One region of the Superficieibacter sp. HKU1 genome, then DNA from elsewhere that is predicted to be linked to it. Evidence: predicted binding sites of a transcription regulator. Region 1 holds the regulator's gene; each other region holds the start of a gene.
The links. The regulator PhoB, encoded in region 1, activates phosphate uptake and scavenging genes when phosphate is short. The targets are predictions, from matches to a motif close to CTGTCATAAAACTGNCNNAT.
Positions count from the first base shown of each region.

Region 2: a site for PhoB is predicted at 3,387-3,406, ahead of glpT (glycerol-3-phosphate transporter). Genes of this name have one in related genera too.
Region 3: a site for PhoB is predicted at 5,023-5,042, ahead of opgB (phosphatidylglycerol--membrane-oligosaccharide glycerophosphotransferase). Genes of this name have one in related genera too.

Region 1 covers NZ_CP119754.1:1,209,435-1,219,370, forward strand. Annotated here, with positions in the region: gene mak (fructokinase) at 1-36, shown strand, start outside; gene sbcC (exonuclease subunit SbcC) at 267-3,410, opposite strand; gene sbcD (exonuclease subunit SbcD) at 3,407-4,609, opposite strand; gene phoB (phosphate response regulator transcription factor PhoB) at 4,786-5,475, shown strand; gene phoR (phosphate regulon sensor histidine kinase PhoR) at 5,497-6,786, shown strand; gene brnQ (branched-chain amino acid transporter carrier protein BrnQ) at 7,198-8,517, shown strand; gene proY (proline-specific permease ProY) at 8,599-9,936, shown strand, end outside.
Region 2 covers NZ_CP119754.1:3,062,174-3,072,109, reverse strand. Annotated here, with positions in the region: gene glpC (anaerobic glycerol-3-phosphate dehydrogenase subunit GlpC) at 1-389, opposite strand, end outside; gene glpB (glycerol-3-phosphate dehydrogenase subunit GlpB) at 386-1,645, opposite strand; gene glpA (anaerobic glycerol-3-phosphate dehydrogenase subunit A) at 1,635-3,263, opposite strand; gene glpT (glycerol-3-phosphate transporter) at 3,513-4,865, shown strand; partial or broken gene P0H77_RS14670 (LysR family transcriptional regulator substrate-binding protein) at 4,895-5,437, opposite strand; partial or broken gene P0H77_RS14665 (MFS transporter) at 5,438-5,923, shown strand; gene yfaE (class I ribonucleotide reductase maintenance protein YfaE) at 5,929-6,183, opposite strand; gene nrdB (class Ia ribonucleoside-diphosphate reductase subunit beta) at 6,183-7,313, opposite strand; gene nrdA (class 1a ribonucleoside-diphosphate reductase subunit alpha) at 7,414-9,699, opposite strand.
Region 3 covers NZ_CP119754.1:740,695-750,630, reverse strand. Annotated here, with positions in the region: gene bglJ (DNA-binding transcriptional activator BglJ) at 1-362, opposite strand, end outside; gene P0H77_RS03605 (response regulator transcription factor) at 374-1,096, opposite strand; gene P0H77_RS03600 (threonine/serine exporter ThrE family protein) at 1,608-2,384, shown strand; gene P0H77_RS03595 (threonine/serine exporter) at 2,375-2,848, shown strand; gene dnaT (primosomal protein DnaT) at 3,111-3,650, shown strand; gene dnaC (DNA replication protein DnaC) at 3,653-4,390, shown strand; gene P0H77_RS03580 (DUF2501 domain-containing protein) at 4,451-4,921, shown strand; gene opgB (phosphatidylglycerol--membrane-oligosaccharide glycerophosphotransferase) at 5,135-7,426, shown strand; gene P0H77_RS03570 (hypothetical protein) at 7,470-7,793, opposite strand; gene P0H77_RS03565 (SIS domain-containing protein) at 7,929-8,939, opposite strand; gene P0H77_RS03560 (SIS domain-containing protein) at 8,956-9,936, opposite strand, start outside.

The DNA of each region.
Region 1 (9,936 bases):
GTACGCGGTGCCGCCTGGTTGTGGCCGCAACGTTAATGACAGGGGGTGAGAACGGTTTTGCTCTGTGCCCTGTTATGCCGGGTGGCGCTGCGCTTACCCGGCCTACAAAAGCAACAATATCAATCCGTTGTATTACCGTAGGCCCGAACCAGCGCCGTGCCCCGACCGTAGGCCCGCGCAAGCGCAGCGCCGCCGGGCATATAGCGCCGCCGTGCCAGCGCCGTCCCCCAGCGCCGTTTTACCCTGTTTCGCCTGCCAACCTATCCTCATTCCTCAACGGCGAATACCCTGTCGAGCTTGCTGTACCCCAGACCGTTCACCTTTTTCACCTTAATCTGCACCGGAATGCGCTCCTTCATCGCCTCGACGTGGCTGATGACGCCAATGGTTTTGCCGGTGGCGTTCAGCGCGTCCAGCGCGTCCAGCGCGGCATCCAGCGTCTCGCTGTCCAGGGTGCCGAATCCTTCGTCGAGGAAGAGGGAATCAATGCGCGTTTTATGACTTACCAGGTCAGAAAGCGCCAGCGCCAGCGCGAGGCTGACGAGGAAGCTTTCGCCGCCGGACAAAGTCCGCGTATCGCGCACCGCATCTGCCTGCCAGGTATCGACCACCTCCAGCTCCAGCGCATCGCTGACCTTCCGCTTGAGCAAATACCGTCCGTGAAGACGGTTAAGCTGTTTATTCGCCAGCCAGACGAGATTGTCGAGCGTCAGGCCCTGGGCGAATTTACGGAATTTATCGCCGTCGCGGGAACCAATCAGCCCATTAAGCAGGCTCCAGTCGGCCAGTTCCTGCGCGGCGTGCTCAATATGCTGCATCAGCGTCTGCTGATGCTGGCGGTTATCCGCATCCTGTTTTAACTGCTGGCGGATCTCGCCCTGCCGTAAGCCGATATCACGAAGCCGCTGGTTCAGCTGCTCCAGGGCCAGCCGGATTTGCTCACTGTTCTGCTCCGGCGAGAGCCCTTCAGGCAGGTGCTGCTGATGCGCCTGCCGCTGATTTTGCGCCTGTAGCGCCAGCGCCTGACATTGCTGAAGCTGACTTTCCAGCGATTGCTTCAGGGATTCCAGCTGGCGACGGGTCGGCTCATCGAGCAGTGCGGCCTGAAATGCTTGCTCATCGGCGAACTGGCTGGCGCTGAGTGCCGCGTCAAATTGCGCCTGCGCCTGGTGTAAACGCGATTTTTCCAGCGTTTCCTGTTGTTGCAGAGTGTGCCACTGGCTCTCCAGCTTCACGCAGTCGTCATGCGTGCTGCGCCAGCCCTCCAGCGACACTGGCCCGGACGCCGGGGAGGTTGCGGTTTGCGGCAAGGTTTCCAGTAATGGAATAAGCTGCGCCAGCGCCTCCTGAAGCGAGGCCAGCTCCGTCTGGCGGGTTTGCCACGCCCGGGCTTCTTCTTCCCGCGCCGCCAGCCAGGTGGATTCATCGCCTTCAGCAGGCCAGCTCAGCGACAGTGCCTGAAGCGCCGTTTCCAGCGTCGTCCGCTGGGCAGTGACGTGTTGTGCAAAGCTGGTGATTTGCTGGCTCGCCTCAGCAATCTGTATCTCCAGACGTTGCCGCTGACTCAGCTGATGGAGCTGCTCTTCATAGCGATCCTGCTCCTGCTGCCACGGCGTGATGTCGTCCTGCGGTTGCAGGGCTATTTGCAGCGTGGCGCCAAGCGTCTGCCATTGCTGGGTAAGTGCTTGCTCCTCCTGGGTGAGCGTCTGGATATCACTTTCGTCGCGTTGCTGCTGGCGTTGCAGCGCATCCGTCTGGCCGCGAAGTTTGCCGCCTTCATCGGCCAGCGATCTGACCTCTTTTTCCAGCGCGTCACGGCGGGCCTGATTCACACTGGGTTCGAGCGTGCGATACTCCTCGACGGCAGGATGCGTCGTGGAGCCGCAGAGCGGGCAAGGGTGGCCGGATTGCAGCAGCGCGCGCTGGCTCTCCAGATCCTTAATGCGGGCTTCCAGCTGGCAAAGGGCCTGCACATCCGCAAGCTGCTGATTTTTTTCTTTATAACGCTGGCGCAGATTGACAATTTTTTCATTTAACGTGGCGTATTCCGTCCGGGAGGCCTGAACGGTGCCGTGTAGCTTTTGCAGGTTCTGATGGACGGCGGTCAGACGCAGGTGTAATGCGTTTAATCGCTGGCGCAGCGGGCGCTGTTGAGTATGGCGCGCCTGGGCCTCGCTGACTTCGGCTGGCGTAAGGGCAAGCGTCACGGCGGGCAGCGCAGCCAGTTCTCGCTGATGGCCGGCTAATTGCTGCTGTCGTTGCTGTAGCTGCGCGTTATCGCGTGTTTGCTGGGTAAAGGCATGCCGCCAGCCAGTGAGTTCGCTGCTCCACAAACGCCAGCGATCGTGTTCCTGAAGCCAGTCAGTCAGGTGTTTATGCGTCGTTTGCAGCGAAGCCTGCTGGTGTTCCGCGCTGGCCCGCAGTTGAGCGCGTAGGGTTAATGCGGTTTGTAAGCAAGCATTTACTTCCTGCGCCTGCCGCTGCGTTTGCTTCACTGCGCTGGTCTGCTCCTGACAGCGACGCCACAGAGGACGCAATTGCTCTGCGGGCTGGGCCAGCGTCAGGGCGGTAAGCTGTGGTTGCGCCTGGGCCAGCGCCTGCAGCGCTCCGGCAAGTGCGTTTTGCGCACGCTGGTGCTCTGCCTCCAGCTCCTGCTGGCGCGTTAACCAGTTGAGATGACTTTGCGCCTGCGCCTGCAGCGTTACCTGCTGGCGTTCCTCGTCAATAAGCGCCTGCAAACCTTGCTCCAGCGCCTGCTGCTGTTCCGCGCTGAGCAGGGCCACGCCGCTGGCCTGCGCCTGCAGTGTTTCCAGTGCGGTACGGGTAGTTTTATGCTTTTCAAATACCATCGCTGAAATGTGGCCGTAAATCTCGGTGCCGGTCAGCTCTTCCAGCAACTCGGCACGCTCACCGGGTTTGGCGTTCAAAAAGGCCGCAAATTGCCCCTGCGAAAGCAGCATCGAACGGGTGAAACGCTCGTAATCCAGCCCGGTCAGCGTGGCGGTCAGCTCCAGCTTATCTTTCACTTTATCGGCAAGAATTTTGCCATCGGCACAACGCGCCAGCTCCACCCTCGGAGCCTGCAGGTTGCCGTCCGGCTGATTGCGCGCGCGGTTCTGGCTCCAGAAGGCGCGGTACGCTTCACCTTTCACTTCAAACTCGACCTCGGCCAGACAGTCGGCGGTGTCGCGGGTCATAAGATCATTTTGCGATTGCGACAGCGTGCTAAGGCGCGGCGTCTGGTGATACAGCGCCAGGCAGATCGCATCCAGCAGCGTCGTTTTACCTGCCCCCGTCGCGCCGGTGATGGCGAACAGGCCGTTGCTGGCGAACGGTTCTGCAGCGAAGTCAATTTTCCACTCGCCTTTCAGTGAGTTCAGGTTTTTCAGGCGCAGGCTGACAATTTTCATGCTTCATCCTCTCCGGACAGGGTTTCCAGCGTTTGACCGAAAAGGGTAAACAGCCGCTTTTGCTGCGCCTCGTCGAGATCTTCCTGGGTCAGCCGGCGCTCAAATACGTCTTCAACGCTCAGTTCGCCGAGCGTTTCGCGCAATTCACCTTCCAGAATACGCTGGCGGTGCTCGCGGCTGCGTCTAACTAAAAGCACCTCAACCGGTAAATCCTCGGTCAGGGCCTGAATACGTCGCTGAATATCATGCAGGTATTCCCCGCTGGTGATTTCGATATCCAGCCAGACCTTTGGCGTCGCGGGCGCATCACGCCACTGCATAAGCTGCTCGCTGATGCCGGCAAAATCGCCCTTGATCACAGCCAGCGGCTGCGTGACGGGAACCTCAAGCGGTGTCACGTCGGTGAGTTTGCCCTCCGCAAAAGTGACCAGGTTGACGCTTTTATTTTTTCCTGTCTCATCAAAGCTCAGTGAAATGGGCGAGCCGCAGTAGCGAATGTGCTCGCTGCCGTTAATTTTTTGCGCGCGGTGGATGTGGCCCAGCGCGAGGTAATCAACGGGCGGAAAGTTTTGCGCCGGGAAGGCGTCCAGCGTGCCGATGTAAATATCGCGTACGGCATCGCTTTTGCTGGCTCCGACGGTCGTCAGGTGTCCGCTGGCGATAATCGGTAATGGCTGCTCACCCCGCAGCTCGCAGGCGTCCTGATACTGCTGCTGATAATAATCTGTGATGGCCGTCAGCAGACGTTGCTGCTTCTGGCTGCCGGATTGCCCCGCCTGGCTAATCACCATGTCGCGCGGACGCAAAAACGGCACCGGGCAAAACACCGCGCCCGGCGTGCCGTCGCGCTTTAACAGAAGGTGCGGTTTATCGCCTGCGCTGGCAATGACGGTCGTTTTGAGAAACGCCAGAATGTCGCGGGATTCGTTAAGCGTGGCCACCGAATCATGATTTCCGGCCAGCACCACCAGATGACAGCCGGTCTGCTGTAAATCGACCACGAAACGATAATATAACTCGCGGGCATAGCTCGGCGGCGAGCCGGTATCAAAAATATCGCCCGCCACAATAATGACATCAACCTGCTGCGTCTGAGCGGTATCCAGCAGCCAGTCAAGAAAAGCGCTATGCTCAGCGGCACGGCTCTTACTGTAGAAGTTCTGGCCGAGATGCCAGTCTGAAGTATGAATGATGCGCATGTCGGTTCCGTGGCAAAAAAGCGTACAGCGGATTATACCCTCTGAAGCAGGCGGGGCGAAGCTGGCTGTCACATCGCGTTTACGCAATCGTCACACGGTCATCTTTTTCATAAATCTGTCATAAATCTGACGCATAATGACGTCGCTATCCATAATGATGATAAACAGGGTAAAAAATGGCGAGACGTATTCTGGTCGTAGAAGATGAAGCTCCAATTCGTGAGATGGTTTGCTTTGTTCTCGAACAAAATGGCTTTCAGCCTGTTGAAGCGGAAGATTATGACAGCGCGGTGAATCAGCTCAATGAACCCTGGCCAGACCTCATCCTGCTGGACTGGATGCTTCCCGGCGGTTCCGGCATTCAGTTTATTAAACATATCAAGCGTGAAGCAATGACGCGCGAAATCCCGGTGGTAATGCTCACCGCACGCGGTGAAGAAGAAGATCGCGTCCGCGGGCTGGAAACCGGGGCAGACGATTACATCACCAAGCCGTTCTCGCCAAAAGAGCTGGTAGCGCGGATTAAAGCGGTGATGCGCCGCATTTCCCCGATGGCCGTTGATGAGGTCATCGAAATGCAGGGATTGAGTCTCGATCCCTCCTCGCACCGGGTCATGACCGGTGAAAGCCCGCTCGACATGGGGCCGACTGAATTTAAGCTCCTGCACTTCTTTATGACCCATCCCGAACGTGTTTACAGCCGTGAACAACTGTTGAATCATGTCTGGGGAACCAACGTCTACGTGGAAGACAGAACGGTGGATGTTCATATCCGCCGCCTGCGCAAAGCGCTGGAGCAGAGCGGGCACGATCGCATGGTTCAAACCGTTCGCGGCACGGGTTATCGTTTCTCGACCCGTTTCTGATCTCAGACAGGAGTGTGACGCGTGCTGGAACGTCTGTCATGGAAAACGCTGGTTTTTGAACTGGTTATCTGCTGCCTGCCTGCGCTGATACTGGGGGCATTTTTCGGTTATCTGCCGTGGTTTTTGCTGGCGGCGGTGACCGGGCTGTTGGTCTGGCACTTTCTGAATTTACTGCGACTTTCCTGGTGGCTATGGGTCGATCGCAGTATGACACCGCCGCCGGGCCGCGGCAGCTGGGAGCCTCTGCTTTACGGACTGCATCAGATGCAGCTACGCAATAAAAAGCGCCGACGTGAGTTGGGCAACCTCATCAAACGTTTTCGCAGCGGCGCGGAATCGCTGCCGGATGCGGTGGTGCTGACGACTGAAGAAGGCACGATTTTCTGGTGTAACGGCCTGGCGCAGCAGGTGCTGGGGCTGCGCTGGCCGGACGATAACGGGCAAAATATCCTTAACCTGCTGCGTTATCCCGAATTTACGCTCTATCTGAAGAATCGCGATTTTAGCCGGCCATTGAATCTGGTGCTCAATAATGGCCGTCACCTCGAATTTCGAGTGATGCCCTACAGTGAAAACCAGCGGCTGATGGTGGCGCGCGATACCACGCAAATGCACCAGCTTGAGGGCGCGAGACGCAATTTCTTTGCCAACGTCAGCCATGAGCTGCGCACGCCGTTGACCGTGCTACAGGGTTATCTGGAGATGATGCAGGAGCAAACGCTTGAAGGCGCGCCGCGCGAAAAAGCGCTGCATACCATGCGCGAGCAGACGCAGCGTATGGAATCGCTGGTAAAACAATTATTAACCCTCTCCAGGATTGAAGCGGCACCTGCGCTGGCCCTCAATGAAAAGATTGACGTGCCGATGATGCTGCGGGTGATAGAGCGCGAGGCGCAAACCCTCAGCCACGATCGTCATACGCTGCGTTTTACCGTGGATGATTCGTTAAAAGTGCTGGGCAATGAAGAACAGTTGCGGAGCGCTATCTCTAATCTGGTGTACAACGCGGTGAATCATACGCCTGCCGGAACCACTATTTCGGTCAACTGGCAGCGCGCGCCTCATGGCGCACTGTTTACCATTGACGATAACGGACCGGGAATCGCTGCCGAACACATTCCGCGCCTGACCGAGCGTTTTTATCGTGTTGATAAGGCCCGTTCGCGGCAGACCGGCGGCAGCGGGCTGGGGCTGGCAATCGTGAAACATGCGTTAAATCATCATGATAGTCGCCTCAACATTACCAGTAAGCCGGGTGAAGGAACGCAATTTAGCTTTTTGCTTCCGGAACGATTCATTGCCAGAAACTAGGCTGGTTATGCCGCTTGTAACCGTAACTTTCCGCAGACCAGCCTGGGCTGGTCTGTTTAGTTTGCAGGTAAGCGAAACGGGTGCCATATCCTCGCGCCTGCTGCTTTTTTGTTCGAATGATCAGCCATCAGTTTTTCTGATAACTGGTCCATCATGCTGGCTGAATATTCTGAATTAGCATAATCATCTGGTTTTACGATCCTGCCTTGCTTTAAAACGTTATAAGCGTTTAAATTGCGCCCCAGAGGCTGTCATACCGACTGCTTTTGCGTGATAAATCGAAAAACAATACTTCGTCACGTCAGTCAGGGAGTATATCCCGCTGGAAATATATGCAATTGCTGCGCGATCGTCCCGCATGGAAAGCAACAATTCATTTACAACACCACATCCACAGGCAGTAAATAATTTATGACCCATCAGTTAAAATCTCGCGACATCATGGCTCTGGGCTTTATGACCTTTGCCCTGTTTGTCGGTGCTGGCAATATCATTTTTCCTCCTATGGTCGGTTTGCAGGCCGGCGAGCACGTCTGGACGGCGGCCATTGGCTTTTTGATTACGGCGGTCGGTCTGCCGGTGCTGACGGTTATTTCGCTGGCGAAAGTCGGCGGTGGGATTGATAGCCTCAGTACGCCGATCGGTAAAGGCGCGGGTATTCTGCTGGCCACCATCTGCTATCTGGCGGTCGGTCCGCTGTTTGCCACCCCGCGTACCGCGACGGTTTCCTTTGAAGTGGGTATTGCACCGCTGACGGGGGACGGGGCGATGCCAACCTTTATCTACAGCCTGGTCTATTTTGCGCTAGTGATCGTGGTTTCTCTCTATCCCGGTAAGCTGCTGGACACGGTGGGCAACTTCCTCGCGCCGATGAAAATTCTCGCCCTGACGGTACTTTCCGTCGCCGCGCTGGTATGGCCTGCCGGCCCGATCAGCCATGCGATTGATGCTTATCAGACGGGGTCTTTCTCTAACGGCTTCGTTAACGGTTATCTGACGATGGATACCCTGGGCGCAATGGTCTTCGGTATCGTGATTGTCAACGCTGCCCGTTCGCGCGGCGTTACTGAAGCGCGTCTGCTGACCCGCTATACGGTATGGGCGGGGCTGATGGCCGGTATTGGGCTGACGCTGCTGTATCTGGCGCTGTTCCGCCTGGGTTCCGACAGCGCTACGTTAGTTGACCAGTCGGCTAACGGTGCGACTATTCTGCACGCGTATGTTCAGCATACTTTCGGCGGCGCAGGAAGTTTACTGCTGGCGGCGCTGATTTTCATTGCCTGTCTGGTGACGGCAGTGGGCCTGACCTGTGCGTGCGCTGAGTTCTTTGCGCAGTATCTGCCGTTCTCCTATCGCACGCTGGTGTTTATCCTTGGCGTGTTCTCTATGGCGGTCTCCAATCTGGGGCTGAGCCAGCTGATTCAGATTTCCGTGCCGGTATTAACGGCGATCTATCCACCGTGTATCGCACTGGTTGTGTTAAGCTTCACCCGCCCATGGTGGCATAATTCATCGCGCGTGATTGCGCCCGCCATGTTCATCAGCCTGCTTTTTGGTATCATTGACGGCATTAAAGCCTCGGCATTGAAAGATGTCCTGCCTGCGTGGACCGAGCGTTTACCGCTTACCGAGCAGGGGCTGGCGTGGCTGATGCCAACGGTAGTGATGATTGTGCTGGCGGTTATCTGCGATCGCCTCATGGGCCGCCAGGTCACCTCCAGCGCACATTAATCGTTGCACGGCGGTTCGTTTAACCACGGAGCTTAGGGTTCCGTGGTTTTTTATTTTTTGTGTTGAATGGCATTTGAAACGATGGAAAGTACTAACAAGCTGAAGCGGGGACTGAGCACCCGTCACATCCGCTTTATGGCACTCGGGTCGGCAATCGGTACCGGCCTTTTTTATGGCTCGGCAGATGCTATAAAAATGGCAGGTCCCAGCGTACTGCTGGCCTATATTATCGGCGGCGTTGCCGCGTATATCATCATGCGTGCATTAGGGGAGATGTCGGTCCACAACCCGTCTGCCAGTTCCTTCTCACGTTACGCTCAGGACAACCTCGGCCCGCTGGCGGGCTATATCACCGGCTGGACCTACTGCTTTGAAATTCTGATCGTCGCCATTGCCGACGTTACGGCGTTCGGCATTTATATGGGCGTCTGGTTCCCGCATGTGCCGCACTGGATTTGGGTGCTCAGCGTGGTGATGATCATCTGCGCGGTCAACTTAATGAGCGTGAAGGTGTTCGGCGAACTGGAGTTCTGGTTCTCCTTCTTTAAGGTCGCCACCATTATCATTATGATCGTGGCGGGCGTCGGCATCATCATCTGGGGGATTGGCAACGGCGGGCAACCGACCGGGATCCATAACCTGTGGACTAACGGCGGCTTCTTCAGCAACGGCTGGCTGGGGATGGTGATGTCGCTGCAAATGGTGATGTTTGCTTACGGCGGTATTGAAATTATCGGTATTACCGCGGGCGAGGCGAAAGATCCGCAGACCTCCATTCCCCGCGCTATCAATTCCGTGCCGATGCGTATTCTGGTGTTCTACGTCGGGACGCTGTTTGTGATTATGTCCATTTACCCGTGGAACCAGGTCGGCACAGACGGCAGCCCATTTGTTCTGACGTTTCAGCATATGGGGATCACCTTTGCTGCCAGTATCCTGAACTTTGTGGTATTGACCGCCTCGCTTTCCGCTATCAACAGCGACGTTTTCGGCGTGGGGCGTATGCTGCACGGTATGGCGGAGCAGGGCAGTGCCCCCAAATTTTTCGCCAAAACGTCACGTCGCGGTATTCCGTGGGTGACGGTCGTGGTGATGACCTTCGCGCTGCTGCTGGCGGTATATCTTAACTACATCATTCCGGAAAATGTCTTCCTGGTGATTGCCTCGCTGGCAACGTTCGCGACAGTGTGGGTGTGGATAATGATCCTCCTGTCACAGGTGGCGTTCCGCCGCCGCCTGTCGCCGGAAGAGACCAAAGCGCTGAAGTTTAAGGTTCCGGGCGGTGTGGTGACGACCATAATCGGGCTGATCTTCCTGGTCTTTATCATTGCGCTGATTGGCTATCATCCGGATACGCGTATTTCGCTGTACGTTGGCTTCGGCTGGATTGTGCTGCTGCTGATTGGCTGGATGTTTAAG
Region 2 (9,936 bases), 1.9 Mb from region 1:
TTTAATGCATGATCAAGCAGTTGACGCACCGGCTTCAGCGAGGTTGCGGCGTTAACCACGGGCGCGAAGGGCGTGGACAGGCTGCCCATTAAATCGGTATGGCTCAGTATAATATTCCGTAATGAAGGACGCGTGGTAGCGTAGCGCGCGCGAGCCTGCTGGATAATGTCGCCAATCTTCACGTCTGACGGGCAGGCCACCTCACAGCGTTTGCAATTGATGCAGTATTTCAGCGCCTCGTCATACAGCGCGCCATCTTTCAGACGCAGCCGTTCGCCATCCGGCCCGGCCTGTTTCGGGCCGGGATAGCGTGGATTAACGCGGCTCACCGGGCATGCGGTAGTACAAACCGTGCATTTGATGCAGCTTTCAAAACGCGTATCGCTCATGACTGGCCTCCGGCAAGCGCGATAATGTGCCGGGCGGCAAATAGCGCGGTAACGGCTGAGACGCCGCCGCCGCAACCCTGGGCAATCGGATCAAATCCGCCAAGGACCGCGCCGACCGCGAACACATTGGTAAGGGTTTCGCCAGCCGCTTGCGGACGCAGGTGGCTATCGACCTTCACCCCAAATTGCTGCCACGGCTGAGGGGCAAAAAAATCACGCGCATACCAGTCGGCGCGGCTGGCGGTTTGCTGGACCTCAAGCCCTAAAACAGGCTCACGAATACCGTTGCGTTCGGCCAGCAGGCCATAGCTGAAAAAGCTGCCGCTGGCGAGAACCACAAAACGTGGACGCAGCGGAATATCCGCATGATGACGGGTCCAGACTTCGCTCACGTTTCCTTCGCTCAGCGTGACCCGCTTAACTTCGTCGCCAGGCAGCCAGGTACCGCCGGATTTAACGAACTGACGCTGTAGCTGACGATGCAGACGCAGACCAGGCACCGACGGCGGCAGCGTCGGTAATAAATGCAGCAAACAGGGAAGCCGCTGGCTTAACCATTCATAAAGGCGACGATCTTCCAGGCCAAAGCAGGCGGGCATAAACAGGGCATCGCAGCGCTGCGCCAGCGGCAGAAGCGCCTGATAAAGCCGCGGCCAGTGCGCTTCATCGTCCAGCACGCGGGCGATGGTGACGGCGCGAAATTCCGTGGGATTGTCGCGCAGCATATCCAGTTCTGGCAGGTCGATCTCGGCGACCTCCACCGTGGGTCCGTAGTCGCGCAGCGAGGCGGCTGCGAGGTGGGGCTGGAAATCCATCATGCCGGTAATGCCCGCCACGCAAATTCGCCGGGCAGTCAGCGGCGTGACGGGTACCTCCTGCGGGCTAAGCCAGGCGCTGCGCAGCGTGCCGAGCGGCGTCACGCGGGAGTGATTGTGGCTGAGGTTTCCCTGCATTAATGCCCCGCATTCCGCCAGCAGGTGCTGCGTTTGTTGGGCCAGCGTGAGCACCGTTTCCACCCCCAGCAGCGAATAGGGATGTTCTGGTGCCTGCACGCCAAGTTTTTCCAGACCGGTACGAATATCACTGACTGGCGTGCCATCCGGCAGGACGCTTAACAGATCGAGCGATCCGGAGGAGAAGGCGAGGGCGCTTTGCCCCCGGCTGACAATCGCACAGCGCAGACCTGCATTCTGTAATCGCAGCCCGCACAGCAGACCCGCCAGACCGCCGCCGATGATCACCGTATCAAATCTCATGCTTTTGCTCCTTCTCCAGACCGCACAGGCCCTGATAAACCCAGCGCGTAAATTCACTTTCGCGCAGCGCATCGCCCCACGCGACGGGCTGGATGCCTTTCCAGCGCTCGTTAAGAAAGTCGGAAAGCTGGCGTAATGACTGGGCTGATGTGGTGACGTTAAACCGCTGGAGCAGGCCTGCGGCGCGGCAGGCGCACAGTTCGCCCTGGCAGGTTCCCATGCCGACGCGGGTGCGGCGGCGCAGATCGAGCAGACTGTTGACGGCCAGATTTTCCACCGCGTACTGGACTTCTCCGGCGGTCACCGCTTCACATTCGCACACCACGCTGCGGTGCAGGCGGCCTTCGCCCAGCCAGGAGGGAGTGCGGTCGCCGTGGCGGTATACCGCCGAGCCGCGCAGCGGCGCAGGAAGCGAGATCATGCGTTGCAGCGTATGTTCCACCGGCCCCTGCGATCCGGGCAGCGGCGTGCTGGCGGTGGTGCACGGCTGATGGTTTCCCAGCTTGCGGCAGACGGCGTCGGTTGCCCATTCCGCCATCAGCCGGTAGGTCATCAGTTTGCCGCCGGTAATGGTAATAAAGCCTTCCATACCGTCGCGGCTGGCGTGATCGAAGAGAACAATGCCCCGGCTGACGTTGCGCCCGCTCGGATCGTCATCGCTGGCGACCAGCGGGCGAACCCCGGCATAGGCGCGTAAAATACGGGTCTGCGCCATAATCGGCGACAGCTTTTCCCCCTCGCGCAACAGAATATCCACTTCTTCGGCCGTCACCCGATTCTGGTCAATCTCAGCATAATCAATATGCAGGGAGGTGGTACCAATCAGCGAAATGGTATCGCCAGGCACCAGAATATCGGCGTCGGAAGGCTTGCGGCAGCGGTTGATCACGTGTTGATTAATACGGTGATCGAGGATCAGCAGCGATCCTTTGGCCGGAAACATGCGAATACTCAGGTCGGCATACTCCGCGATGCGCTGACCCCAAATCCCTGCCGCGTTGACCACGACCGGGGCATAAAGCGTCTGCGCTTCGCCGGTCAGATGATTAATGACATGCACGCCGCACACCGTCGCGCCGTTGCGCACCAGCCCGGTCACTTCATGGGCGGTAAGAATAGTGGCACCGTGCTCGCGGGCATCCAGCATGTTCGCGGCGGTCAGGCGGAAAGGATCGAGGGTGCCATCCGGGACTCTGACGGCACCCGTTAAGTGCGGGTTAACCGCGGGTTCAATCCGCCTGGCGAGGGCCGGGTCGATAATCTCCGCGCGGATCCCGGCGCTTTCGCAGGCGCTGACAAAGGTTGCCTGAAATGACAGCTCATCCTCTGGCAGGGTAATAAACAGGCCATCGGTGGGTTCAACGCAGTGGCGGGCGATGCGTTTGAGGATCTGATTTTCGCTAATGCACTCGCGCGCTGATTCGCCATCGGTCACCGCATAACGCGCGCCGCTGTGCAGCAATCCATGATTGCGCCCCGTGGCACCCGTCGCAATATCATGGCGTTCAAGAAGCGTAACCCGCAGCCCGCGCAGGGCGCTGTCGCGCGCGATACCGGCACCGGTGGCTCCGCCACCAATGACAATCACATCACTTTCCTGCGCTACCGGTGCCTTCATCGCCTTCCCCTTACTGTTCGTTTATTAACATTTAGCCATAGAAAAGGTAAGGAATGTTTGATTTCGAGCACATTCGCGCATTTTACGAAGATTAAATGTGACCGCATGCGCCTTTCTGAACATTTGTCATAAAAATGTAACAATCTGTGCTTTACTTCAGCCTGTGGTTGCCGATTTATAACGTATGAACCCCCTGAAGCAGACGTTCTGCTTTTTACCTCTGAATATGACATGGCCACGGAGGCTATTATGCTGAGTATTTTTAAACCTGCTCCTCATCGGGCGCGCCTGCCTGAGGCGGAAATTGACCCGACTTATCGTCGACTGCGCTGGCAAATTTTCCTGGGGATCTTCTTCGGTTATGCCGCCTATTATCTGGTGCGTAAAAACTTTGCTCTCGCCATGCCGTATCTGGTTGAACAAGGGTTTTCACGCGGCGACCTGGGTTTTGCGCTGTCGGGGATTTCCATCGCCTACGGTTTCTCCAAATTCATTATGGGCTCGGTTTCCGACCGGTCGAATCCGCGCGTTTTCCTCCCGGCGGGCCTGATTCTGGCGGCGTTAGTGATGCTGTTTATGGGCTTTGTGCCCTGGGCCACCTCCAGCATCGCCATCATGTTTGTGCTGCTGTTTATCTGCGGCTGGTTTCAGGGCATGGGCTGGCCGCCGTGCGGGCGCACGATGGTCCACTGGTGGTCGCAAAAAGAGCGCGGTGGGATCGTCTCGGTGTGGAACTGCGCGCATAACGTCGGTGGCGGTATTCCTCCGCTGTTATTTCTGCTGGGGATGGCGTGGTTTAACGACTGGAAAGCGGCGCTCTATATGCCAGCGTTTGCCGCGATTGTGGTGGCTGTCATTGCTTTCTCCCTGATGCGCGACACCCCGCAGTCCTGCGGCCTGCCGCCTATTGAAGAGTACAAAAACGATTATCCGGATGACTATAACGAGAAAGCGGAAGAGGAACTGACCGCGAAGCAAATCTTTATGCAGTACGTACTGCCCAACAAACTGTTGTGGTATATCGCCATTGCTAACGTATTTGTTTACCTGTTGCGCTACGGCATTCTCGACTGGTCACCGACCTATCTGAAAGAAGTGAAGCATTTTGCGCTGGATAAATCTTCCTGGGCATACTTCTTATATGAATACGCGGGGATCCCCGGTACGCTGCTTTGCGGCTGGATGTCGGACAAAGTCTTCCGTGGTAACCGCGGTGCGACCGGCGTCTTCTTTATGACGCTGGTGACCATTGCCACCGTGGTTTACTGGCTTAACCCGCCGGGCAACCCGACGGTCGATATGGTCTGTATGATTACCATCGGCTTTTTGATTTACGGCCCGGTAATGTTGATTGGTCTGCATGCCCTTGAGCTGGCACCGAAAAAAGCGGCGGGTACGGCGGCGGGCTTTACCGGCCTGTTTGGCTACCTCGGCGGATCGGTAGCGGCCAGTGCGATTGTCGGTTATACCGTCGACTTCTTTGGCTGGGACGGCGGATTTATTGTGATGATTGGCGGCAGCGTGCTGGCCGTGCTCCTGCTGATTGTGGTGATGATCGGCGAGAAGCGTCACCATGCTGCCCTTGCGCAGAAGCAACGGTAATACTGGCCGGGCGGCGCAAGGCCGCCCGGCTACTTCACGGTCGCAGAATGTTGCAGGCAGGCATTCAGCAACGCGAGCGGGCTACCGCTGATGGGTTCTTCTTTACTGACCAGCGAAATAGTCCGGTAAAAGGTTGGCTCCAGCGGCACAGAACAGAGATTATGCTCCACGCTGTTTAGCGTCAGCTCGGGTAACAGAGCGATCCCCAGCCCCTGACGAATAAAACTGATGGCCGTTGCCGGATGGTTAAATTCATATTTAATTCTGGGCGTGATGTTATGCTCTTTAAACAGGCTCATAATACTTAATTCATAGCGCCCTTTACTGATAATCAGCGGCTCATTAAATAACGCCTCAAGGGCGACATTCTCACGCTGCGCAAAAGGATGCTGTTCAGGCACTACCACGCAAAATTTATCGGTATAAACCGGGACAGAATACAGGCCATTTATCGGAAAATGGACAAAGCCGGCATCGATGTCTGCTTTTTGCAGCGAGTCTATTATTTCCGCGCTGTTGGCTTCATAGGGGATAATTTTAATATGCGGATAGTGCGTTTCAAAATGGCGCACGAGCTGGATTTAATGGCGGCGGCCAGTAATTTTCTGCTCTGTTACGCGCTATTTCTGATGGCGTGCCGTACTTTCACCGGCAACCTCTGCGACAAGAAAGGGCCAAAGTATGTGGTCTATCCCTGCCTGCTGGCCTTTACTCTTGGGCTGGTGGTGCTGGGCTATACCCACGGCAGCGTAACTATGGTGCTGTCAGGGGCGCTGATCGGTATTGGCTACGGCTCAGTCACCCCGGTATTCCAGACGCAGATTATCAGTTCGGTTGAGCCGCATAAAATCGGCGTCGCCAACTCGCTATTTTTTAATGCGATGGATGCCGGCATGGCCATGGGTGCCTTTATTATGGGCTTGATGGTTGAGGGGGCAGGGTATCGGGCGATTTATCTGGTAGGCGCGGTGGTGGTGGTACTTGCTGGTGCGCTGTATATCGTACAGATGAAAATGCGCGGCAACGTCAAGCTGGTTTCCACCAGAGAACTGCATTAAGCCGCTTAAATCTCAATTTCAATATCGCCTTTCGCCCTGCAACAGCAGGGCAAAATCTCGCCGGGCTGAATGAATGCCAGCGGTTGCGTCAGCCATTCGACCTGACCTGCCACCAGCCGGGTGCGACAGGAGCCGCAGTACCCTTCACGACACTGGTATTCCACCGTCACCTGATGAAATTCCAGCGCCGCCAGCAGCGACGGGTGCTCATCCTGGCACAGCAAATGGGTGCCAGTGATGCACAGCGTGACCCGGCTCATCAGAGCTGGAAATCGCTCAGGTCGTCGGTATTGACCTCAGAGTCAATCTGACCGACCAGATAAGAACTGACTTCCACTTCCTGCGGTGCAACCTGTACGTTGTCGGACACCAGCCAGGTATTGATCCACGGAATAGGGTTCGAGCGGGTCTGGAACGGCAAATCCAGACCCACGGCCTGCATGCGGATATTGGTGATGTACTCAATGTACTGGCACAGAATATCTTTGTTCAGGCCAATCATAGAGCCATCGCGGAACAGATAGCCTGCCCACTCTTTCTCCTGCAACGCCGCCTGTACGAACAGGTCATAGCATTCCTGTTTGCACTCTTCAGCGATTACCGCCATCTCCGGATCGTCGGTTCCGGAGCGCAGCAGGTTCAGCATATGCTGAGTGCCGGTCAGGTGCAGCGCTTCGTCGCGGGCGATCAAGCGGATAATCTTGGCGTTGCCTTCCATCAGTTCACGCTCGGCGAAGGCAAATGAGCAGGCGAAGCTGACGTAGAAGCGGATGGCCTCCAGCGCGTTCACGCTCATCAGACACAAGTAGAGTTTTTTCTTCAGCTCATGCAGGTTAACCGTGACGGTTTTACCCTTCACCTGGTGCGTGCCTTCGCCCAGCAGATGCCAGTAGCTGGTCATCTCGATTAATTCATCGTAATAGCTGGAAATGCCGTCAGCACGCTTCTGGATCTGCTCATTGGTGACAATATCGTCAAATACAATCGCCGGATCGTTAACGATATTACGGATGATATGCGTATAAGAGCGTGAGTGGATCGTTTCGGAGAAGGCCCAGGTCTCTACCCAGGTTTCCAGTTCAGGGATCGAGATCAGCGGCAGCAAAGCCACGTTCGGGCTGCGTCCCTGAATAGAGTCCAGCAGCGTCTGGTATTTCAGGTTGCTGATAAAGATGTGTTTTTCGTGCTCCGGCAGCGCCTGGTAGTCAATGCGGTCGCGGGAGACGTCGACTTCTTCAGGGCGCCAGAAGAAGGAGAGTTGCTTTTCAATCAGCTTTTCGAAGATGTCATATTTTTGCTGATCGTAGCGTGCCACGTTCACCGGCTGGCCGAAAAACATCGGTTCCAGCAGCTGATCATTTTTCGTCTGTGAAAAGGTGGTGTATGCCATGAAAGTGAGTCCTTTGTGGGATGCGTGCCGGATAGCGGATCCGGCCTTCAAACCGTGAAACCGTAGGCCGGGTAAGCGTAGCGCCACCCGGCAGAGTTCATCAGATCTTACACGCGCCGCTTTCGCAGCCATCGTCCTGAATAGACGGTGCCAGATCGTCCTGAGCATCTTCCGCGCCGTCGCGGGTGTTCTGATAGTACAGCGTTTTCACGCCAAATTTGTAGGCGGTGAGCAGGTCTTTCAGCAATTGCTGCATTGGCACTTTACCTGACGGGAAACGCGTCGGATCGTAGTTGGTGTTGGCAGAAATCGACTGGTCGATAAACTTCTGCATAATTCCCACCAGCTGCAGATAGCCGTCGTTATTCGGCATTTCCCACAGCAGTTCGTACTGGTCTTTCAACAGCTCATAATCCGGCACTACCTGGCGCAGAATGCCGTCTTTCGACGCTTTGATGCTCACATGGCCGCGCGGCGGTTCAATGCCGTTAGTGGCGTTTGAAATCTGCGACGAGGTTTCAGACGGCATCAGGGCTGACAGCGTGGAGTTACGCAGACCGTGCGTTTTGACGGATTCGCGCAGCGTTTCCCAGTCATAATGCAGCGGCTCATCGGTAATGCCGTCGAGATCTTTCTTATAGGTATCGATCGGCAGGATACCCTGCGCATAGGTGGTTTCGTTGAACCACGGGCAGGCACCTTGCTCTTTCGCCAGCTCATTCGAAGCTTTCAACAGATAATATTGAATCGCTTCAAATGTCTGATGGGTCAGATTGTTGGCGCTGCCGTCAGAATAGCGCTTGCCGTTTTTCGCCAGCCAGTAGGCAAAGTTGATCACGCCAATACCCAGGGTACGACGTCCCATTGCGCCACGTTTGGCGGCCGGGATCGGGTAATCCTGATAGTCGAGAAGGGCATCGAGCGCGCGCACGGCCAGCACCGCCAGATCTTCCAGTTCGTCGAGGTTTTTAATCACGCCAAGGTTGAACGCGGAGAGCGTACACAGGGCGATTTCGCCGTTTTTATCGTTAACATCGTCAAGCGGTTTAGTCGGCAGGGCGATTTCCAGACACAGGTTTGACTGACGAACCGGCGCAACCTGCGGATCGAACGGGCTGTGGGTGTTACAGTGGTCGACGTTCTGGATGTAGATACGGCCGGTAGAGGCACGTTCCTGCATCATCAGCGAGAACAGCTCAACCGCTTTGATACGCTGCTTACGGATGCTGGCGTCCTGTTCATATTTTGTGTACAGGCGCTCGAATTCATCCTGATCGGCAAAAAAGGCGTCGTACAGGCCAGGGACGTCAGACGGGCTGAACAGCGTGATGTCGCCACCTTTCAGCAGACGGGTGTACATCAGTTTGTTGATCTGCACGCCGTAGTCCATGTGGCGCACGCGGTTGCCTTCCACGCCGCGGTTGTTTTTCAGCACCAGCAGGCTTTCGACTTCCAGGTGCCACATTGGGTAGAACAGCGTCGCTGCCCCGCCGCGCACGCCACCCTGCGAGCAGGATTTCACCGCGGTCTGGAAGTGCTTGTAGAATGGAATACAGCCGGTGTGGAACGCTTCACCGCCGCGAATCGGGCTACCCAGCGCACGGATGCGTCCGGCGTTGATGCCGATACCGGCGCGCTGGGAAACGTATTTCACGATCGCGCTGGAGGTGGCGTTGATGGAGTCAAGGCTGTCGCCGCACTCGATCAGCACGCAGGAGCTGAACTGGCGGGTTGGGGTGCGCACGCCTGACATGATTGGCGTCGGCAGAGAAATCTTGAAGGTCGACACCGCATCATAAAAACGTTTTACGTAGTCAAGGCGGGTTTCACGAGGATAATTTGAGAACAGGCACGCGGCAACCAGAATATACAGGAACTGGGCGCTCTCGTAGATTTCGCCAGTGACGCGGTTCTGCACCAGATATTTGCCTTCCAGCTGCTTAACGGCGGCGTAGGAGAAGGTCATATCGCGGTCGTGCTGAATGAACGCGTCCATCTGCGCAAACTCTTCCTGAGTATAATCTTCGAGCAAATGGGTATCGTATTTACCCAGTTCAACCATGTTGCGCACATGATCATACAGGGCAGGCGGCTCAAACTGACCGTAGGCTTTTTTACGCAGGTGGAAAATCGCCAGGCGAGCGGCCAGATACTGATAATCCGGCGCGTCGCGGGAAATCAAATCCGCCGCCGCTTTGATGATCGTCTCATGGATATCGGAGGTTTTGATGCCGTCATAGAACTGAATATGCGAACGCAATTCTACCTGCGAAATAGAGACGTTACTCAGCCCATCTGCCGCCCAATCCAGCACACGATGGATTTTGTCGAGATTGATACGCTCGGTACGACCGTCGCGCTTTGTCACCAGCAGACTCTGATTCATGTAGTTTTTACCTGTCCGTGAAGAAATATCCCCCGCTTATCCACAAAACGTCGCTGTGACTAACTCTGTGGATAAATACTATATGTAGGGGGTGATGAATAAAATGAACGCTATATGGTGAGTATTCTAGTAAGGATTCTTTTGAGTACAAGAGTTGATTTTGAGGTTAAATTGAGGTTGCGGAAGCGTAAGAAAGGCAAAATCCACGTCACATAAGGGCTGGAGGGCATGTCAATA
Region 3 (9,936 bases), 470 kb from region 1:
ACGTTAACCCGACGGGTTTCACGCAGCAGCGTCACAAGCTGGGCCTGTAATACATCCAGAGGTGCCGCTTTGCTGATAATACCATGTAAGCCTGACGGCGCCAGATGGCTAACCAGGCGGGCTTCACGCTCATCATTCGCCAGCATGATCCGCTGCGTTTTGGGATACAGCTGACTCAGCTCGCTTAATAGCATCAGTCCTTCACGACGCTGTTCCCTGCTGCCTGAGAGTGAGTAAATCACTGAAAAAAAACCACGTGTACTGAGCGCCTTTTTCAACTCAACGTAGTCTCTGAAAAAATGTATCGTGTAGTTATCAGTAGACACCGTGCCAAAAAGATGACGAAGCCCAACTTCAGTCATTCTGCAAGGTTCTACGATAGCGACATGTCGCTTTGCGGGGCTCTTTTCCATTCGATTGAATCTCCATAGGCTGAAAATAAATTCAGCTCTTTCATTCCCTGTGCGCTATTTATCCATGCGTACATCTCCGCATTGCTGCGTAACGCTAAACGGCGCATTGCACTATTTTTTTGCGCGCTAATGGTTTTATTGCTTTTTTTCAGTAATGCCGCAATCTGATTAATTCCCCAGCCTTTACCAAGAAGACGCAGCACTTTACGTTCTGACAGCGTCAGCACAGCCAGGGAGTCATCTTCGCTAACGGTTTCTTGCGTCTCTGCCGCCAGTAACGTCTGGCTAATTCGCTCCGCAGAAAGCCCACCGGCATGAATCGCTTTGACCACTTGTTCGACAGGCTCTGCATCTGAAAGCAACGTGCTTTCAGGACGCATTAAAAATTCGACGGCTAAAGGGTAGACGGAGCGAGAAACAAGAAATATCCAGTGAATATCACGGTATTGCGATATTAATGCATAGAACTGTTCACAGAGAGTGCGGGCATGGCGAAACTCGCCAGAAAGGTCGACCAGAACCAGGGAGGCGCGGCGAAGCTGGAAAAGCGTTAGCTCTTCAGGAGAATGACATGAGGTAAGTTCATAATCAGGGAAATGCAGTTCCATTATTCCGCTGAGTCCGGTTTGCATTACCGGTATCTTGCTGATAATGACGCCATACTTGCAGTGTCCTGATCCCATACAAATAACCTCCGCATCCTGTCGAAGAATCACTTTATTTTATGATTGCAAACATCATTCATATGAATAAATAAAATTTATATATTCATATGCAACTTAGTGAATCTTTCTCTTCCCTGTAAGTGTCCATTATTGTACATTTAGCAATGTACAACCGTATCATGTATCACATTATACCTTTCGCTGGATAATGTGAACCTTGTAAATATCTCACAATACCAAAAAAAACTTAATCAATTCCAAATTAGAAAAAAAGAAAAGTTTTTTTAGAAAAACTAAAAATATTCATTACGTAAATATTTTACTGCATTTTTTAAATGCGAGATTATGACTTTACCACCGCTCACTATCCCAGGCACTCTCTTTCTGATCTACTGCCGCTGTAAGTCCGATTTCAGAACTGAGGATTTTTTGCACGTTTTTTGATCTTAGCCACAGCCATCGCATAGTCACTTCATGGTAAAACCATTTATGCGCTGCTTTTTTTCTTTTTTCCATCTCAGGGCGATCCATGCAAGTTGATCAGTCATTACAACGAACCATTACGCGATTATGTATTCAGTGTGGGCTTTTTTTATTGCAGCACGGCGCGGAAAGCGCACTCGTGGAGGAGCTATCGACACGTCTGGGGCTTGCGCTGGGGATGGACAGCGTTGAAAGTTCTATCTCCGCTAACGCGATTGTTTTAACGACGATTAAGGACGGGCTCTGCCTGACCTCAACGCGCAAAAACAGCGATCGCGGTATTAATATGCATGTGGTGACCGAAGTCCAGCACATCGTCATTATGACGGAACATAAGCTTCTGGATCACCGGGATGTTGAAAAACGGTTCAGCCATATTAAACCGCTACGTTATCCGCGCTGGTTGCTGGTGGTGATGGTCGGCCTCTCTTGTGCCTGCTTCTGTAAATTGAACAACGGCGGCTGGGATGGTGCTTTTATCACGTTTTGTGCCAGCGCCCTGGCTATGTATGTGCGCCAGGTGTTGACCCATCGCTCTCTGCATCCACAACTTAATTTCTGTATTACCGCCTTTGTCGCTACCACCGTTTCCGGGTTGCTGTTGCGACTGCCTCTGTTCCATGACACATCAAGCGTCGCCATGGCCGCCAGCGTTCTGCTGCTGGTGCCGGGTTTTCCTCTGATTAATGCAGTAGCAGATATGTTTAAAGGACATATTAATACCGGGCTTGCCCGCTGGGCCATCGCCAGCCTGTTAACCCTGGCGACCTGTATTGGTGTGGTCATGGCATTGACATTATGGGGGCTGCGCGGATGGGCGTAATCGATTTTCTGCTGGCGCTGGTACAGGACATGCTTCTGTCCGCTATCCCTGCGGTCGGCTTTGCGATGGTGTTTAACGTTCCACACCGGGCGCTTCCCTGGTGTGCACTGCTGGGCGCAATTGGGCATGGTTCGCGGATGGTAATGTTCACCGCCGGATTTAATATTGAGTGGTCAACGTTTATGGCCTCAATGCTGGTGGGTACTATCGGTATTCGCTGGTCGCGCTGGTATCTGGCGCATCCAAAAATTTTTACTGTGGCTGCGGTGATCCCCATGTTTCCCGGTATTTCCGCATATACCGCCATGGTTTCGGCGGTGAAAATTAGCCACTTTGGCTATTCAGAAGATCTGATGATTATGCTGCTGACCAATTTTCTGAAGGCGTCTTCCATTGTGGGTGCGCTTTCCATCGGGCTATCGATCCCCGGCCTGTGGCTCTATCGTAAGCATCCTCGGGTGTGAGGATGTCCTCATACGCGATAAAATCGCCATTCCAGAAGACACTTTTGCAGAAGGTGAGGCCGGAGGTTGTCAACGCTCCGTAGTCATCGGGGCGACCATCGGGTGGGGTCGCTCTCCGGGAACCCAATCCCGGCGTTTCCCCCTTGCCGGGCTGGTTATCAGGACGCTTTTTTTAATCCCTTTCCTGCCTGCCAGCCATTCGATGCACTGTGTTACTATGTGCCATTATTACCCAGTCACCCCTTATGTATTGAGATAGCGTATGTCTTCCAGAATCTTGACGCCTGATGTTGTCGGTATCGACGCCTTTATGCAGAACTATGCCAGCGTGCTGGCGAAGGCAGAGGGGCAGGCGGTCGCGGTATTTGCCAATAACACCCCGGCGTTTTACGCACTCTCCCCTGCCCGTCTGGCGCAATTGTTGGCGCTGGAAGCTAAACTGGCACGTCCGGGCAGCGATGTTACGCTGGACGAGCGTTTGTATGAAGAACCAACTGCGGCACCCGTGGCCGTGCCGATGGGGAAATTCGCCATGTACTCCGGCTGGCAGCCGGATGCGGATTTCCAGCGTCTTGCGGCCTTATGGGGCATTGCCCTCACGCAGCCCGTTACAGCAGAAGAACTGGCCTCGTTTATCGCCTACTGGCAGGCCGAGGGCAGAGTCTTCCACCACGTCCAGTGGCAGCAAAAACTGGCGCGCAGCGTGCAAATAAGCCGGGCCAGTAGTGGTGGCTCGGCAAAACGTGATATCAATAGCCTGAGTGAACCAGACGATCATATCCCCCCCGGTTTCAGAGGTTGAACATGAAAAACGTCGGCGAATTAATGAAACGTTTGCAAAACGTGATGCCATCGCACGTTAAACCCGCATTTAAAACGGGTGAAGAACTGCTGGCCTGGCAAAAGGAGCAGGGAGACATCCGTTCCGCCGCCATCGAACGTGAAAACCGGGCGATGAAAATGCAGCGAACCTTTAACCGCTCCGGCATTCGCCCTCTGCATCAAAACTGTTCTTTTGAAAACTACCGCGTGGAGAGCGAAGGGCAAATGAACGCGCTGGCCAGGGCGCGGCAGTATGTTGAAGAGTTTGACGGTAATATCGCCAGCTTCATCTTTTCCGGCAAGCCCGGCACCGGTAAAAACCATCTGGCAGCGGCGATCTGTAATGAGTTGCTGCTGCGCGGCAAATCGGTGCTGATCATTACGGTAGCCGATATCATGTCGGCGATGAAAGACTCGTTCGGCAACCGGGAAACCAGCGAAGAACAATTGCTCACCGATCTGAGTCGTGTCGATCTGCTGGTGATCGATGAGATTGGTATGCAGAACGAATCGCGCTATGAAAAAGTGATCATTAATCAGATCGTCGACCGCCGCTCCTCTTCCAAACGTCCAACCGGGATGCTAACCAATAGCAACATCGAAGAGATGAACAAACTGCTTGGCGAGCGCGTTATGGACCGGATGCGTCTCGGCAACAGCTTGTGGGTCATCTTCAACTGGGACAGCTACCGCAGCCGCGTGACGGGCAAAGAGTATTGAGATAATTCTTGCCCGCAGGGGAGGTATACTCATAAAAAATCGGTCCTGTTCAACGTGAGTATGACTATGAAAACTGCAAAATCCCTGCTTTGCGGCCTGCTTCTCAGCGCTGCGTTCTTCTCCCATGCCGCCAGCTGGCAGGACTCGCTCTCCAGCGCGGCCAGCCAGTTGAACAGCCAGAATGGTAACCAGCTCTCTTCACTGGGCAGCCTGCTTAACGGTGGTAATCAGGCGCTAAGCGCTGGCACAATGAATAACGCCGCGGGGATCCTGCAATACTGCGCCAAACAGAAACTGGCCTCGGTGACCAGTACCGAAAACATCAAAAATCAGGTGCTGGATAAATTAGGCTTAAATCAGCAGGAACAGAAAGAAGATACCAACTATCTGGAAGGTATTCAGGGCCTGCTGAATACCAAAAACGGCGAGCAGCTTAACCTGAGCAATCTCGGCGATACGCCGCTGGCCCAGAAGGTGAAAACCAAAGCCTGTGACTTAGTATTAAAACAGGGCGTTAACTTCCTTTCCTGATTTTCCTCTGAGGCCGCGCCAGCGTCTGTGCGGCCCTCCTTCCCGTCTCAACATAATGCGATATCCCTCGTAAAACGCCTCTTTCAGGCGAATTCCGAACCACAGCACATTTTTATGACGCCATAATTGCAGCAATGCGGCAACACCATTACATTGTAGGCGCTAAAAAGCGATGATCAGCCAGGTGGGCCTGGCGCTGTTGAGGATACCTCGTTGTCAGAACTCATTTCTATTGCCCTGTTCCTGGCCTCCGTGGTGATTTACGCCTGGAAAGCTGGCCGTAATACCTGGTGGTTTGCCGTCACATTGGCAGTACTGGGCGTGTTTGTCGTATTAAATATTACCCTTTACGCCAGCGATTACTTTACCGGCGACGGCATTAACGATGCGGTTCTCTATACCCTGACCAACAGCCTTACCGGCGCAGGCGTCAGTAAATATATTCTGCCGGGTGTCGGCCTGATACTGGCACTGGTCGGCGTATTTTTCGCGCTCGGCTGGGTATTACGCCGCCGTCGCCATCATCCTCATCATCTGGGATATAGTTTGCTGGCATTGATGCTGGCGCTGGCTTCAGTTGACGCCAGCCCCGCATTTCATCAGATCACCGAGCTGGTCAAATCGCAATCCCGCGACGGCGATCCGGATTTTGCCGACTGGTACAAAGAACCGGCGAAAAGCATTGCCAGTCCGAAGCTGAACCTGGTTTATATCTACGGCGAAAGTCTGGAACGTACTTATTTTGATGAAGCGGCTTTCCCCGATCTGGCGCCGGAACTCGGTGCCATAAAAAAAGATAGCATCGACTTTAGCCATACTGAGCAACTGCCCGGGACCGACTACACGATAGCCGGTATGGTCGCCTCCCAGTGTGGCATTCCTTTATTTGCCCCGTTTGAAGGTAACGCATCGGCTTCGGTGTCCAGCTTCTTCCCGCAGAATATTTGCCTCGGCGATATCCTGAAAAACTCCGGCTATGAAAACTATTTCATGCAGGGGGCGAACCTGCGCTTTGCCGGAAAAGATGTGTTCCTGAGATCCCACGGCTTCGATCACCTTTACGGCGCAGAAGAATTAAAAACCAGCGTTGCCGATCCGGGCTACCGTAACGACTGGGGCTTTTACGATGACACCGTACTGGATGAAACCTGGAAGAAATTTGAGGAGCTTTCCCGCAGCGGTAAGCGCTTCTCGCTGTTTGCCCTTACTGTAGATACCCATCATCCTGACGGTTTTATTTCCCGCACCTGCAAGCGTAAAAGCTACCAGTACGACGGTAAACCGAACCAGTCGTTCAGCGCCGTAAGCTGTAGCCAGGAGCACATCGCCGCACTTATCGAAAAAATTAAAGCGTCGCCGTGGTTCAAAAATACGGTGATTGTCGTGTCGTCCGATCATCTGGCAATGAATAACACTGCCTGGAAATACCTGAATAAGCAGGATCGTAACGATCTGTTTTTTATCCTGCGCGGCGATAAGCCCCAGCAGGATGTTTCGGGGGTAAAACGCAATACCATGGATAACGGTGCAACGGTGCTGGATATTATGGGGGGCGATAATTTTATCGGCCTCGGGCGCAGCAGCCTGTCCGGACAGTCGCTTTCGGAAGTCTTCCTGAATATGAAAGAGAAAGTGATGGGCTGGAAGCCTGATATTGTGCGGCTATGGAAATTCCCTAAAGAGATGAAGGAATTTACCCTCGACAGCGAGAAAAACACTATCGCCTTCTCGGGTACCCATTTCCGTCTGCCGCTGTTGCTGCGTATTTCGGATAAACGCGTCGAGCCGCTACCGGAAAGTGAATACTCTGCGCCGCTACGCTTCCAGCTGGCGGACTTTGCCCCGCGTGATAACTTCGTCTGGGTCGATCGCTGCTATAAAATGGCGCAGCTATGGGCACCTGAGCTGGCACTCTCAACCGACTGGTGCGTTTCGCAGGGTCAGCTGGGGGGAGAGCAAAAGGTACAGCACGTTGATAAAGCCCAGTGGCAGGGAAAAACGGCTTTCAAAGACACGGTGATCGATACCGATCGCTACAAGCACAACGTCGATCTGCTCAAAATCGTCGATAACGATATCCGCTATAAAGCCGACAGCTTTGTCTTTAATGTGGCAGGCGCACCGGAAGAAGTGCAACAGTTCAGCGGCATCTCGCGTCCGGAGTCCTGGGGACGCTGGTCCAACGCACAGCTCGGTAAAGAGGTGAAGATTGAGTACAAAGCGCCGCTGCCGGAGAAATTTGATCTGGTGATCACCGCCAAGGCCTGGGGGCCTAACGCTAACCGTCCTGTTCCGGTACGCGTGGGCAATCAAGAGCAGATACTGACCTTAAGTAATGAGGTTTCCACCACCACGCTGCATTTTGACAATCCGTCACGCAGCAAAACGCTGGTGATTGTCCCGCCAGAACCGCAGTCCACTAACGAAGGTAATATTCTCGGCCATTCTCCGCGTCAGCTGGGGATTGGGATGGTGGATATCAAAGTGGTTAAATCGAAAGGATAATCTGTCTTTGCCGCCCGGCTGGCGCTGCCTGCCGGGCGTGTACTTAGTGCGGCAAAAGGTGTTGTAAATCGCTGGTGCTTAAGCCCGTGGCGCGCAGCACGCTTTCCTGGCCTACGCCATCGCGCAGAAGATTACGGGCGATCCTCAGCGCTTCCGCGCGGCGGCCTTCTTTATGGCCTTCCTCGCGGCCTTTCTGCTCCAGCTGTTCAGCAATGGTCATCAACGTTTCCTCATGTTGCGGTAAGCGGCGCGCCAGCTGGCGAAAAAAAGTGCCAGCATCCAGGGTGCTACCGTACTGACCGATATAGTTAAACAAGGTTACTAGTTGCCGGTGGGTAGTATATCCCGGCAATAATAGCGTGACCAGTTGCTCGAGTAAGCCGGCAAGATCGCGCTGGCGGATATGTTTCTGTACTCATCCTCATGTCCATTTCAGGTATAAATATTTACGAGCCTCCTCGAAAAAAAGTTGCCCGGCGCGGAAAACACCGGGCAATAACGGTTAATAATCAAATTGCCGGTAATAACGACGAATATTCAAATCGTGCCCGGAATGATGTTCAAAGTGCGCCGCCAGACGATCGACCAGCAACGTTGAAACCACGCAGGGCGCAAGGATCCAGCGGAAGGCGTCATCAATCCCGTTTAACGGGTAATCACGCGGATCGATGACCACCAGATGTCCGGTGATCTTCTGCGCGAAACGCTCCACGCGATCGTCCAGCGCCCGGCATTTGCCCTCGCCTTTTACCAGGAACAGCGGCACATCTTTTTCCAGCAGCTCCAGCGTGCCGTGGAAAAATTCAGCGGAAGAGGCGGACTTGGTTCGTTTCCACTGCATCTCTTCCAGAATACACATTGAGAAGAGATAGACTTCCCCCCACATCTCCGCGCCACCAATCCACATCATATAATCACTGGTATGATACCGGCGGGCAATTTCCGCAGCGTGCGGATCGAATTCGCGTTTTGCCTGTAATAAATTCTCCGGTAATAATTCCAGCTGGTGTGCGAAACGGTCATAGTTATCGAATTCACCGTTAAGCGCCACGAGGCGGAAGAATACCCAGTAAAGCAACATATATTCATATTCCACGCCATTTTTGTGGCGCATCGGAATATGCCAGGTAGCAGCATGCGCGAGCGGCGACCCTGCATTTTTGGTAATGGCGACCACGCGAATGCCCTGCGCTTTACACCATTCGGCAATCGCTACTGATTCTTTGGTATCGCCGGATTTCGACAGGGTAATAACTACCGAATCTCTATTAAGCTTTTTACTGCCCTTGCTGATTAATTCCGCCGCCTGCTCTACATATACCGGCAGCGTGGTAACTTCTTTGGCAAATTCATTAATCGCCATCATCGGGGCCAGCGAACCGCCTACGGAGGCAAAGAATACATTACTGAATCCGGCCTGATGAATATCTTCAGCCGCTTGTTCCGCCTGTTTGCGCGCAGCAACGATCTCACGAGCACTGGTCAGGTACTCGTCCTGATTAAACCCTAACATATTATCTCCTGACTATTCAGATTTTACTTTTTAATACCCGGTCAAAGTCGTCGAATATCCGAACGGATAAATCGATCCCTTTTAATGCCGCAATATGGCAGGCCAGAATTTGTATCGGGACAATTAATAACAACGGTGCCAGGTGATGGTCGAGCGGGCAATTCAGCGCCAGCGTATTATCGTCAGCCTGGTCTTCTTCCAGCGTCAGAGAGAACGCCTTTTTCACCGCCGGGGCCATATATGTCCGCAGCGCCTCGCTGCGCGGATCGTGCCGATCGCTGATAAAAAACATCACGTGCTCGCGATTGGCCTCCAGATACGGTCCATGCATATATGCCTCAAGTTCAAACCCGCTGGAGGGAACGCGTACGGTTTCGGTAAACTTGGTTTCACACTCCTTCGCCACCCCAACAAGCGCTCCGTAGCCGACCGCGACGAACCGCGAGCCTTCACGCAGTGTCTCCTGATGCCGTTGGATGAACGCCTGCGTCCGTTCAATCGCCGCAGGCAGCGCATCAATCAGACGCTCCAGTCCGGCCAGCCAGTCGGCACATTCTCGCGCCGTCGCTTTACCCTGCGTCCGGGCAATCGTCAGCGCAATAAGCAGCAGGTTAAGCACCGTCGCGCTGAAGCCACGGGTAACGAAGCCGACGGTCTCAATACCGGTATTAATGTCGATAATCTCATCGCATTCCCGCGCTATCGGGCTTTGCGGATCGGAGGTCAGGGCCAGTACCGGCAGCGAGGCGGCGCGGATCTTGCGCACGGCCTCAAGCGTCGAGGCGCTTTTACCGCTTTGCGATACCGCAATCACCATATCGGTATGCGGATCGATACGCTCATAGTGGGTAAAGTTATACGGCTCTTTGATTTCTACCAGCATGCCAAACTGCTGTTCAAAGAAGTAACGTGCACATAGCGCCGCATTCAGCGACGATCCGGTCGCCAGGATCAGGATGCGGTTGATCGCGCGCGTTTGTGCAACTGCCTCAACGGC